One region of the Clostridium sp. 10cd* genome, then DNA from elsewhere that is predicted to be linked to it. Evidence: predicted binding sites of a transcription regulator. Region 1 holds the regulator's gene; each other region holds the start of a gene.
The links. The regulator HrcA, encoded in region 1, represses chaperone genes, less so after heat shock. The targets are predictions, from matches to a motif close to TGTTAGCACTCNNNNNNNNNGAGTGCTAACA.
Positions count from the first base shown of each region.

Region 1 (4,385 bases):
GCCCTCTGCACGGTTACGCAGATCGATTTCTTCCTTGCGTTTTTCATCCTCAGCCTTGTGCTCCTCAGCCTCACGAACCATACGATCGATTTCCTCATCGCTCAGTCCGCTCGTATTCTGAATCGTGATAGACTGTTCCTTACCGGTACCCTTATCCTTTGCGGATACGTGCACGATACCGTTTACGTCAATATCAAAGGTAACTTCAATCTGAGGTACACCACGGCGAGCCGGAGCGATACCATCCAGCTTGAACATACCAAGCTCCTTATTGTCATTTGCCATCGGACGCTCACCCTGCAGAACACGGATATCTACAGCAGGCTGGTTGTCCGCAGCCGTTGAGAACACCTGAGATTTGCTAGTCGGAATGGTTGTGTTACGTGGAATCAGCACAGTCATGACACCACCCATTGTCTCGATACCAAGGCTCAATGGTGTAACATCCAGCAACAGAACATCCTTTACATCACCGGCGATAACACCACCCTGAATAGCGGCACCCATAGCAACGACTTCATCCGGATTTACGGATTTGTTTGGTTCCTTGCCCAGAACGCTCTTAACAGCTTCCTGTACAGCAGGAATACGGGTAGATCCACCGACCAGCAGTACCTGGTGAATATCATTTTTTGTCAGACCGGCATCGCGCAGTGCGTTTCTTACCGGTTCCATTGTACGCTCAACCAGAGATTTTGTCATTTCATCAAATTTTGCACGTGTCAGTGTAGCCTCAAAGTGCAGAGGTCCATCTGCTCCAGCAGAGATAAACGGCAGGGAAATCTGTGTCTGTACAACTCCGCTCAGATCCTTCTTCGCTTTTTCTCCAGCCTCTTTCAGACGCTGCATAGCCATGGTATCCTTGCGCAGGTCAACCCCGTTTTCCTTCTTGAAGGTATCAACCATCCAGTCAACAACAACGTTATCGAAGTCATCTCCACCTAATTTTGTATCACCGTTTGTGGACAGTACCTCAAAGGTTCCATCCGCAAGCTCCAGGATAGATACGTCAAACGTACCTCCACCTAAGTCATATACCAGAACCTTCTGTTCTTTTTCAGTTTTATCAATACCGTAAGCCAGAGCTGCAGCTGTCGGCTCATTGATGATACGCTCTACTTCCAGACCGGCGATTTTCCCTGCATCCTTGGTAGCCTGACGCTGGGAATCGTTGAAGTATGCAGGTACGGTGATAACTGCTTTCTCAATCTTTTCTCCAAGATAATCCTCGGCATAGGATTTCAGATACTGCAGAATCATCGCGCTGACTTCCTGCGGTGTATACTGCTTGCCTTCCAGTTCAACCTTTTCATTTGTACCCATCAGACGCTTGATTGAGCTGATGGTGTTCTTGTTTGTAACAACCTGACGCTTTGCGGCATCACCGACAATACGTTCACCGTTCTTGTATGCGACAACAGATGGTGTTGTACGGTTTCCTTCCGGATTTGTGATGACCTTGCATTCACCACCGTCCATAACGGACACACAGCTGTTTGTTGTTCCTAAGTCAATACCAATAATTTTACTCATAATCGTTATCCTCCTTTTATCTATTCGCTAACCTTTACAAGTGTTGCACGTAATACACGATCCTTCAGCATATATCCCTTTTGCAGGACCTCGATGACCATACCGCTTTCCACGCCATCCTTGGCCTCCTGCATCAGGGCCTGATGGAAGTTTGGATCAAACGGCTTGTCCAGCGCTTCGATTTCCTTTACACCCTCCTGATTCAGGATGTGTACCAGCTGCTGGTAAATCATCTCAAAGCCCTTGGCGTAGTTTTTGACATTCTGATCATCGACCTTGACATCCAGCGCACGCTCCAGGTTATCCAGAACCGGCAGGATTTCCATCGCAAAGCTTTGAATGCGGTACTTGCGCACATTGTCGCTTTCACTCTGCAGACGCTTCTTCAGATTTTCTGTATCTGCATACGCCTTGAAGTAGGCATTCTTGTTTGCTGCCGCCTCTTCCTTCAGCTTTACGATTTCTTCTTCCAGTTCCTCGATTTTTTTCTTCTTACCGAATTTTGCGGATTTCTTATCTTCCTTTTCCGCTTCCTTCGCATCCTTTTTCTCTGCCTTGGCAGCATCCTGCTCTGTCTTTGCTTCTTCGCTTTGCTCGGCAGCCTTTGCTTCCTCGTTTACAACTTCTTTTTCTTCCTGCATGATGACCTCCTTATCGATTTTCACTTCTGTATAAATCTTCGATTACTTTGCTCATATATTCCATAAGGGCAACGACACGGCTGTACTGCATGCGGGTAGGTCCCACGATCATCAGTTCCCCTTCTTCATCCTCGTTCAGCTTGAACTTGCTGGATACCACGGCAACATTATTGACCTGAATCAGTTCATTGTCACCGCCGATTTCAATGGCGACATCACCCTCGTGATTGGCCAGCTGGCGAAACAGACTGCTGTCCTCCAGCATCTTCATAAGCTCCTTCAGCTTTTCGATATCTGCGAATTCCGGCTGATACAGCATATTGCTCTGTCCGCTGCAGTATACATGGTCGGTTGCAAACCGCATGAATGCATTAACGAAGGCTTCAAACAGCACCTCGTGACGGGCAATATGGCTGGCCAGCAGCGGCTCAATCTGCTGCATGCGCTCCACCACCTCATTGATCGGTGTGCCGCTCAGCTTGTCATTGAGCAGATTACAGCAGGTTTTGATATCCTCAACGCTCACGGCCGTATTGAAGTGAAATGTCTTATTTTCCGTATGCCCGTGATCGGTGATGAAGACTGCAACCGCACTGGTGTCACTGAGTGGAAACAGCTGTATGTGCTGCAGTGTCTGGTAACGGCTTTCCGGCCCCAGCACCACGGAAGTCAGCGAGGTCATCTGAGATAGAATATCACAGCTTTTCTTAACGATTTCATCCATTGAATAATGACGCTCCTGAAATACAGCCTGCAGAGAATGCTTGACTCCATCATCCAGTTCACGCTCCATCAGATTTTCAACATAGAACCGATAACCGCGACTGCTTGGTATACGACCGCTGGAGGTATGTGTTTTCTCCAGCAGACCCAGATCCTCCAGTGCAGCCATCTCATTGCGAATGGTGGCACTGGAACAGTTGAAATCCAGCAGGTCCATCAGTTTCTTGGAACCGACAGGCTCGGCAGTCCGGGTGAACTCATCTACTATCGTTTTAAAGATCGCCGTCTGGCGTTTTGTAAGCATATGGTTCACTCCTTTCTAGCACTCAACCTCTATGTCTGCTAATAGTATATTCCAATATTTTAGCACTGTCAACACTTTAGTGCTAAAATCCATAAAAATTGTTATCAGTTTCTGGAAATATTAGGAAAGTGCTCTGTTTTGCCCAGCGTTGGAAAAATGCATATATTCACGCAAATGGATTGCCAAGAGCCGCAGCTTGCTATATACTTTTCCCAGGGCAAACCCGGATACTCACACATATACTATAAATATATAAGAAAGAAAGAAGGAATGATCATATGAATTATATACAATGGAACTACGAGGATGATTTGCTTGCAGGTACGACGCTGCGCGATTCATCCCTGCCGGAAAACAACAATATGGCACTGCACGCCTGTTTACGGAAAGAGGATGTTTTAAATAATCGTGATACTCTGTCAAAAGCACTCCATATAGCATCGTCACAGTGGACCTTTGCTATGCAGACGCACTCCGATCATATCCATGAGGTAACCGCCGCAGATGCCGGCAGAGGCTATCGTGTTTATGAGGAGGGGATTGCGGATTGTGATGCCCTTTACACAAAGGAAAGAAACATCGCAATCGGTGTCTTTCATGCAGATTGCGTGCCGGTACTTCTATATGACCCCTTTACCGGTATCATTGCCGCTATTCACAGTGGCTGGCAGGGAACCGTGCAGGAAATCACACGCAAAACCGTGACCCTGCTCATGCAGAAGGAGCATGTCGATCCTGCTCACCTGATGGCTTATATCGGTCCGGCTATCGCATATCGCAGCTTTGAAATCCAGCAGGATGTCATTGACCGCATCCGGGCAATGAGCTTTGACACCCATGACTATCTGACAATGCTGCCAAACGGCAGGGCAATCGCAGACAACAAAGGGCTGAATATGCAGATGCTGCTGAATCTCGGTGTTGAACGCGATCATATCACAGTGAATCCAAACGATACCTTTCTGAAAAACGATGCTTTTTTCAGCTATCGAAGAGAGCCTGCATGCGGAAGACACCTCAGCTTCATTCTACGCAAATAAATCCAAATAAAAAGGCGGAGTATTCTGATCATTTGAATAGTTGACCATTCCGCCTTTTTTTATTTCCGGATGCATTATGTGCATGTTCAGACACGTGTTTCCTCCATATGGATTTTGTCAGACAGCATTGCAATGAATTCGGAA
Region 1 is NZ_CP172347.1:2,952,512-2,956,896, forward strand. Features, by position in the region: gene dnaK (molecular chaperone DnaK) at 1-1,533, opposite strand, end outside; gene grpE (nucleotide exchange factor GrpE) at 1,554-2,174, opposite strand; gene hrcA (heat-inducible transcriptional repressor HrcA) at 2,185-3,201, opposite strand; gene pgeF (peptidoglycan editing factor PgeF) at 3,480-4,241, shown strand; gene spo0A (sporulation transcription factor Spo0A) at 4,328-4,385, opposite strand, start outside.

Region 2 (4,385 bases), 300 kb from region 1:
CCTGCTTCCATGGATAAGTCTTTTTCTTTATGGTGATGCTTTTCCTCTTATTTTCCGATATAGGTGAAGCGTGGTGTCAGTACGCCATCAACCAGAATGCTCTCACAAAACATAGCAAGAGGGCGTATCCAGACCTCCTCGTTGCCATATAGCTGCCGGTATACAACATAGCGCTCCAGCGTTTCACTGTGTGTTGCCACATACAGCACGCTGTAGCATTTTCCTTTGAAATGGCGGTATTTTCCAGGCTTTACTTCCATGCCTTCCACCGGAAGACCCTCTGCTTCCTTTAACGGCTTTACAAAAATTGGTACTGCGTATACCGCTGATTGTTCTTCCTCCATCAGGTCCCGGGCTTCCCCGTACGAAATGCTGCAATCTTCTGTCACAGTCTGTTCACTCTCGTTATCCTTATACAGAATGCAGGAGCTCTTTGCGGGAATGGTAAGCTGCAGGCTTCCGCCTTCACTTCTGTATGTCGTGCCACGCAGAAAATCCTTCCAGCAGCCCTGTGGGATAGGCAGCTCTGCTTCATAATCCGCATCTGCCACATTGCATGCGATATACAGACTGTCCTGCTCACAGCTTCGACAGAATACAAACTGTTCATTACGAAGCAGTACCTGCTCATAGCTGCCGTGGCTGCAGGCTCTCATCTTATGCACGAAAGAAAGCAGAGCAAGGTGCTCACAGAGCTTTTCTGAATCAAACTCACACAGCTGCAGGCAGGGGCGGATATCGGCATCGCTGCCGTTGTGCTTTCTACCCTCAACTGCATATTCACTGCCGTAATAAATGCTTGGAATTCCCGGCATGGTGAAGAGGATGGTATATATATTAAACAGATCCTCTTTGTTTTTAACGGTGCTTGCCAGACGGTTTACGTCGTGATTATCGACGAAATTATACAGATCCAGTCCCTGATAGATTCCACCGTTGCCAAACTGCCGGTTCAAGGAATATCCGATTTCAAAATAATTCCTTTCATTGTGAGAGGAATACAGTCCCTTATAGCATTCATAATTGGTAACGGAATCCAGCATGTCGGGATTTGCCCAGCGGTTGTAATCACCGTGTATGATTTCCCCCATCAGCCAGAAGTCCGGATTTTTTTCTTTACAGAACGCCTTCAGTCTGCGAAAAAACTCGGGACGTATACAATCGGCTGCATCCAGGCGCAGGCCGTCGATGTGAAACTCATCCATCCACATCGCAACACTGTCCAGCAGATAGCGAACAACCTCTTCATTCTCCAGATTGAGCTTTACCAGATTATAGTGTCCTTCCCATGCATCATAGGTAAAATCATCATTCAGCGGACTGCGTGCATGAAAGTGCAGGTTGGAAAACCAGTCGCAATAGGTTGATTTCTCCTTCTTTTCCTGAACATCGCGAAATGCCCAGAAATCACGACCGACATGATTGAACACACCATCCAAAACGATGCGGATGTCGGCTGCATGCAGGCTGTCGCATACCCTCTTGAAATCATCGTTTGTACCTAAGCGATGATCCAGCATACGATAATCGCTTGTGTCATAGCCATGCTCATGGCTTTCAAAAACCGGCCCCAGGTACAAGGCATTGACTCCCAGCTTTTTCATATGGGGAATCCAGTCCTCCACCTTCTTTATGGAGTGCGTGATCTCCTCCTCATGATACTGCGCTGCGCCAACAAAGCCCAGCGGATAAATGTGATAAAATACTGCTTCTTTGATCCAGCTTGTCATAAATTCACCTCTAATATTAGTATACCATGGAACCGGGTTGGCAAAAAGAAAAAGGATGCTTTTTACGCATCCTCTCACACTTATTCAATAGGAATAAAGCGTTTTTCTTCAACCTTGCGGCTCTCTTCCTTCGGGAAGGTGATTTTCAGCTCGCCGTTGTCGAAGCTTGCACGGATATCCTCCTCACGGATTGCATTTCCGACATAAAAGCTTCTTGCACAGGAACCGCTGTAGCGCTCCTGACGGATGATGTTTCCTTTGTCATCCTTCTCTTCGTTGGAACTGTTTTTTGCGGCTGTAATGTTGAGGTATCCATCCTTTAAATCCAGATGAATGTCTTCCTTCTTATAACCAGGCAGCTCCATGTCCAGCAGATAGTTACCGTCTAGCTCACGAACATCTGTTTTCATGCAGCTGTTGCTCTTTGTGAAAAACGGATCCTTCCACATGTCTTCAAATGTGTCTGTAAATACGTCTGGTAAAAATCTCATCATAAAGTCCACCTCTTTCTATCGTATTGTATGATTCAGATTTTTCAGATGTGTACAAATATCTGCGGGAAGCAATACTGTATCCATCGCCTCGATTCCTAAAACCATGTCCTGCAGGTACCTTACCTCATCTTCACTGTTATTATATCACATAATTTAGCACTGTCAATACTAGAGTGCTAAAAACATGATTTTTTTCTATAGTCCGTTATGATTTTGGGCTTTAAATAATCAGTGCAAAGGCTGTAAAACACTAGAGATAGAAGGACATGTACCTTCTATGCTCTTGTCATCATCAGAGGAAGCCTCACATATTTTACACGAGCAGTGAATTGAGTCCTTCACGAAAACGATGCCTACAGGCTTTTTCGTTTAGCATCCGCACAAGAGAACGTATGCCGTTTTGCGTCTTGTGAAATAATAATACATAGCATATAATGATGAAAAAGAATGGGAGGAAGCGATATGGCAGCTATTATTTTTCTGGCATTGGGTGCGCTGATGCTCTATTTTGCAGTGGAGATTGGCATGCGCAGGCGTATTGCATTTCTGCATGATTATCATTATCAGAATATGAAGGAAGAGGATATCACACCCTATCTGCATCTGATGGGAGTGGGGCTTGCTGTTGTGGGGATGTGCTTTGTCAGCTCTGCAGTGATTCTGTCGTGCCAAAAGGTGCTTTTTCTGCCGGTGTTGTTTGGCGGTCTGCTTCCGAAAAATCGGAGTTATGCTCTATGCCCAGTATCGCTATAACGGAGGTATCTTCAGCTGATCATACATATAAATAAAGAAGCTGTCGGACTGTGAATCGTATAAAGCAGCGGGAAGCTTTAAGGGAAAATGCTGGCATACGGCATCTTTGAAAAGCTTAGCAGACAGATAAAGAGTAGAAAGCTTTGCTGCAGCTTCAGGATGGCAATCAAAAAAACAGGCAATTTTGAATTTTGTCTGCTTTTCATCAGCCTAAGTCCCTGTTTCATTGCCCATATTGCTTATGGCTATGCTGCTTTTTTATAAATAGTACGGCCTTCCTTGATGGTTTCCATGACCTGAATGTCACGGAGCTTCATCGGCTCAGCCTTTAATGGATCCTCATTCAGAATAACCAGATCTGCCAGCTTTCCGGCCTCCAGTGTACCCTTGCGGTCCTCCTCGAAATACTGATAGGCGGCGTTAATGGTCACAGCCTTCAGTGCTTCCAGAACACTGATGCGCTGCTGTTCACCCAGTACGACACCATTCTTCGTGACACGATTGACTGCAGCCCATACACTTTCCAGCATATCCGGCAGAATAACCGGGGTATCCTGATGGAAGGTAAAGGGAATGTGATTTTTCAGGGCACTGGCGGTACAGGAGATATTTTCTGCCCGTTGTTTTCCGAAATTGACAAGGTGTACATCACCCCAGTGATATACATGGGCAACAAAATAGCTTGGCATCACGCCGGTTTCTTTCAGCTGCGGCAGCTGATCCGGACGCAGGGTTTGGGAATGTACCATGACCGGACGGGTATCTGTGGTTTTCTGTCTGCTGTGATGATAGCCGTTCAGCATCTGCTGGCTTGCGGCATCTCCGTTGCAGTGCACCAGCAGCTGGCGGTGTTCATCAAGAGCCTGCTGTACGTAGCCGTCCACCTGCTCATCCGTATAGATCGGATAGCCGCAATAATCACCGCTGTTTTCATACGGCTTGCTCATCCATGCCGTCTTCCCCTGTGGGGAGCCGTCCAGAAACAGCTTGTAGCCGCCGATGCGAAAGTGGTTCCTGTACTCCTTAAGGTCCTCTCTTTGCTGAACAACCTCGCTGTCCTCCACGATATCCACGTATGCAACCATATCCAGCAGCATCTGATCGCTGCGGCCAAGGCGTTCGTAAATATCCACCTCGCTCCTGTGCGCAAAGCCCTCCTGTGCTGTGGTAATACCGAAGCTGGCATAGATTTTCTGTGCCTCGACGGCATACGCATCAATGTTTTCCAGACTCATGACACGTTCTCCGGGACCGCGCATGAAGGTAACCTCTTCCATATACCCGTTCAGGTGTCCCTGCTCATCACGGCCATAGCTTCCACCCTCCGGATTCTTCACGCTGTCATCCAGACCATAAGCCTGCAGAGCCATGGTATTTAAGACTCCCATGTGGAAGGAGGAGTGTGCAA
Region 2 is NZ_CP172347.1:3,255,521-3,259,905, reverse strand. Features, by position in the region: gene ACG3M1_RS16220 (DUF1653 domain-containing protein) at 48-1,730, opposite strand; gene ACG3M1_RS16215 (Hsp20/alpha crystallin family protein) at 1,811-2,224, opposite strand; gene ACG3M1_RS16210 (hypothetical protein) at 2,687-2,977, shown strand; gene ACG3M1_RS16205 (amidohydrolase) at 3,223-4,385, opposite strand, start outside.
Region 2: a site for HrcA is predicted at 2,376-2,406, ahead of ACG3M1_RS16215 (Hsp20/alpha crystallin family protein). Genes of this name have one in related genera too.

Region 3 (4,385 bases), 260 kb from region 1:
AGAAAACCTGTTTCAGTGTAAAGCTTCACTAAAACAGGTTGTTTTCTTGTTTAATTTAACGGAATGCGTTTTTATTTGCTGGCCTTTACCATGAAATCACAGATTTTCTTAGAGAATTCTGTAGGATTTTCAATCGGGAAGCCCTCAATCAGCAATGCCTGATCGTACAATAAATCTGCATAATCCTTCACTGCATCCTTATCCTGCTCGTATACCTTCTGCAAAGCATTGAAGATTTCATGATTCGGATTGATTTCCAGAATACGGGATGCCTTCATACCATACGGATTTCCTTCCGGCATAGCACTTAACACCTTTTCCATCTCAAAGGACATGCCTTCCTCACTGCTCAGACAAACCGGATCATCCACCAGGCGGGAAGAAATCTTAACATCCTTCACCTTATCGCCCAGCACTTCCTTAATGCCGCTTAACAGATCCTTATTTTCCTCAGCCTTTTTCTCCAGTTCCTTCTTTTCCTCTTCACTATCCAGGTCCAGATCACCCTGAGAAATGTTCTTAAAGGTTTTCTCTTTGTAATTCATCAGTGCCTGTAATGCAAACTCATCCACATTGTCCGTCAGATACAGGATTTCATATCCCTTTTCCTTCACCTTCTTGACCTGTGGCAGATTGTCAATCAGTTCAACCTTGTCACCGCTCATGAAGTAGATGTGCTCCTGTCCTTCCTCCATGCGGTTAATATATTCATCCAGTGTAACCAACTTCTGTTCCTTGCTGGAATAGAACATCAGCAGATCCTGCAGGGTTTCCTTGTTTGCGCCAAAGTCATTGTATACACCGAATTTGATCTGCAGACCGAAATTCTTCCAGAACTTCTCATACTCTTCGCGGTCATTGCGCAGCATCAGCAGCAGCTCGGATTTGATTTTCTTTTCGATACGGTTCGCAATCACCTTCAGCTGACGGTCATGCTGCAGCATTTCACGGGAGATATTCAAAGAAAGATCCTGAGAATCCACCAGACCCTTTACGAAACGGAAATGCTCCGGAATCAGCTCTTCCGCATTATCCATAATGAAGACACCACGGCTATACAGCTGCAGACCCTTCTTGTAGTCCTGAGAATAATAGTTGAACGGTGCCTTACCCGGGATAAACATCAGTGTTGTAAAGGAAACTGCACCCTCTACACTCGTATGAATCACCTTCTGCGGCTCTGTATAATCGTTGAATTTGCTCTTATAGAACTCATCGTATTCTTCTTTTGTTATTTCAGACTTGCTTCTCTTCCACAACGGAATCATGGAATTCAGCGTTTTCAATTCCTTTACAGTTTCATATTTCGGTTCCGCAGGCTTATCCGCATCCTCGTTTTCACTTTCCGCATCGTCCACACGCTTGCTGGTTTCCACCCACATCTCAATCGGGTAACGGATATAGTCGGAATATTTCTTAATCAGACGCTCAATCTCATACTGCTGCAGATAGTCATCATAATTCTCATCTTCCGTGTTATCCTTCAGATACAGAACGATTTCTGTTCCATGCTCCTCTTTTTCACATTCATCAATGGAATAGCCGTCAACCGCATTGCTGCTCCACAGATAGGCGGTTTCCTCACCGTATTTCTTCGTCGTTACCTCCACACGGCTGGCAACCATAAATGCAGAATAGAAGCCGACACCAAACTGTCCGATGATATCCACATCATCCTTCTTCTCTGCCTCTTCCATCTCCTGCTTAAACGCCAGAGAGCCACTCTTCGCAATCGTTCCCAGATTGTCCTCAAGCTCATCCTTGTTCATACCCAGACCGTTATCACGAATTGTCAGAGTACGGTTTTCCTTATCTGCCTCCAGATAAATTTTAAAGCCGGATGTATCTACATCACTCAGGTTATCAGACAGTGCCTGATAATACAGCTTGTCAATTGCATCACTTGCATTGGAGATCAGCTCTCTCAAAAAGATTTCCTTATGTGTATAAATAGAGTTGATCATCAGATCTAATAGACGTTTGGACTCAGCCTTGAATTGTTTCTTTCTCGCCATACGTAATTACCTCCTGTTAGCACTCGCTCTTTAAGTCTGCTAACAGTATAGTACAGAATTTTAGCACTGTCAACACTTTAGTGCTAAAAATCAAAAACTTTACTCGCTTTCTGATTTCTATTCACTCCCAAAACACTGGCACGCTATTTCACCGTCATGTATATACGATAGAGTCACGATTACAGCCTGTCCAATCTTATTTCCTCTCGTGATAAATCCTCTTTTTTTATTAGACTCTACACATAATGTTTTTTTTGTTTATGCAAGTAATCTACAAGGCTTGTATACGAGAAGAGCTATCCTCTTTTTATCCATAGCCTTTACTGACTGTAGAGTTTCCTTTCAACACTTACCCCCTTTTCCTAATATTCGCCATTGTCTATTGGAAGCGTGTATTTCATATTCATATATAGAAAGCATTGCGTCTTTGATTCTTCTTCGGTATAATAGAAGAAACAATTTTCAAAGGAGTTGTAAATAAATGAAAGATATGAAAGAAATAAAACGGATGGTAGTCAAAGTTGGTTCCTCCACGCTGACACATTCCGGAGGCGGTTTAAATTTCCAACGAATAGATGCCCTTGCAATGGTGCTGAGCGATATCAAAAACAGTGGTTTGGATATTGTCCTGGTAAGCAGTGGCGCAGTTGCGGCAGGTGTAGCCAAGATGCAGATGCGCAAACGTCCGGAGCTGATGCGTGAAAAACAGGCAGCTGCCTCAGTGGGACAGTGTGAGCTAATGTTTATCTATGATAAATTCTTCTCTCAATACGGACAAAGCATCGCACAGCTGCTGATTACCAAAACTGTCACAAAGAACGAGATGCTGCGTGAGAATGCAGTCAATACGTTGGAAACCCTGCTGGAATATGGTGTGATTCCCATTGTCAATGAAAATGACAGTGTGGCAGTCGATGAAATCGCCTATGGGGACAATGATACACTGAGTGCAGTAACCGCTTATCTGACCAATGCCGATCTGCTGGTGCTGCTGTCCGATATTGATGGATTGTATGAGGATGACCCCGTAAAAAACAAAAATGCCAAATTGATTCCGGTCGTCAACAGCATTGATGAATCCATTTTCAATATGGCAAAGGGTGCAGGGTCTTCACGAGGTACCGGTGGCATGGTTACCAAGATATCCGCAGCACAGTTTGCAAATGAGCATGGTATTCCCATGATTATCGCCAATGGGAAAAAGCCATCCATTCTGTATGATATCCTTCGGGATGAATATCGCGGTACCCTGTTTGATACAAAGGAGGAAGTTTAGATGAAGACACTGGAACAGTTGGGAAATGCCTGTAAGCAGGCATCCCGTCAGATTATGAATGCGGACAGAAATCAGAAAGACGCATTGCTACGTGCAATCGCAAAGCAATTGGAACAGGATATGCCCGCTATCCTCAAAGCGAATGCCCTAGATGTTGAAAACGGGAAAGCGAATGGTATGAATGCAGGGCTGCTTGATCGCATGCTGTTAAATGAAGCACGGATGCAGCAGATTATCGAGGGTGTGTATCAGGTATGTGCATTACCGGATCCTATCGGAGAAATCACAGATATGCATACTACAGAAAACGGATTGCAGATTGGAACCATGCGTGTTGCACTGGGTGTCGTCGGCATGATCTATGAAGCAAGACCGAATGTGACCGTGGATGCGGCGGTCCTGTCTTTAAAAGCCGGCAATGCGGTTATGCTGCGTGGCAGCAAGGATATTCTGCAAAGCAATCTGGTTATCGTAAGCAGTATGCGAAGGGCTGCCGCTGCCTGTGGCTTCTGTGCGGATATCATCACACTTCTGGAGGATACCTCCCGGGAAACGGCAACTGCCTTTATGAAGCTGAATGCATATCTCGATGTGCTGATTCCCCGCGGCGGTGCCGGACTGATTGCCAATACGGTTAAAAATGCAACGGTACCAGTACTGGAAACGGGCACCGGAAACTGTCATGTCTATGTCGATAAGGATGCAGATACTGCCAAGGTGATTCCTATTATCATCAATGCCAAGACACAGCGGACAAGCGTATGCAACGCATGTGAAAGTGTATTGATCCATAAGGATATCAGTGACAGTTTTACACAGGAGCTTCTTGCGTCATTAAAGCAGCACCATGTAAAAATTCATGCGGACTCCCATATATGCGCTTTGGATACGGATTGTATTCCCGCTACTGAGGAGGATTATGCAAGCGAGTATCTGAATTTGGAAATATCCATAAAAACGGTATCTACTCTGGAGGAAGCCATCACACACATCAACACCTATTCCACACATCACAGTGAAGCAATCATTTCCGAGAATTACACATCGGTTAAAAGATTTCTGAAGGAGGTTGACAGTGCCTGTGTATATGCCAA
Region 3 is NZ_CP172347.1:3,209,746-3,214,130, forward strand. Features, by position in the region: gene htpG (molecular chaperone HtpG) at 72-2,015, opposite strand; gene proB (glutamate 5-kinase) at 2,497-3,291, shown strand; gene ACG3M1_RS16035 (glutamate-5-semialdehyde dehydrogenase) at 3,292-4,385, shown strand, end outside.
Region 3: a site for HrcA is predicted at 2,030-2,060, ahead of htpG (molecular chaperone HtpG). Genes of this name have one in related genera too.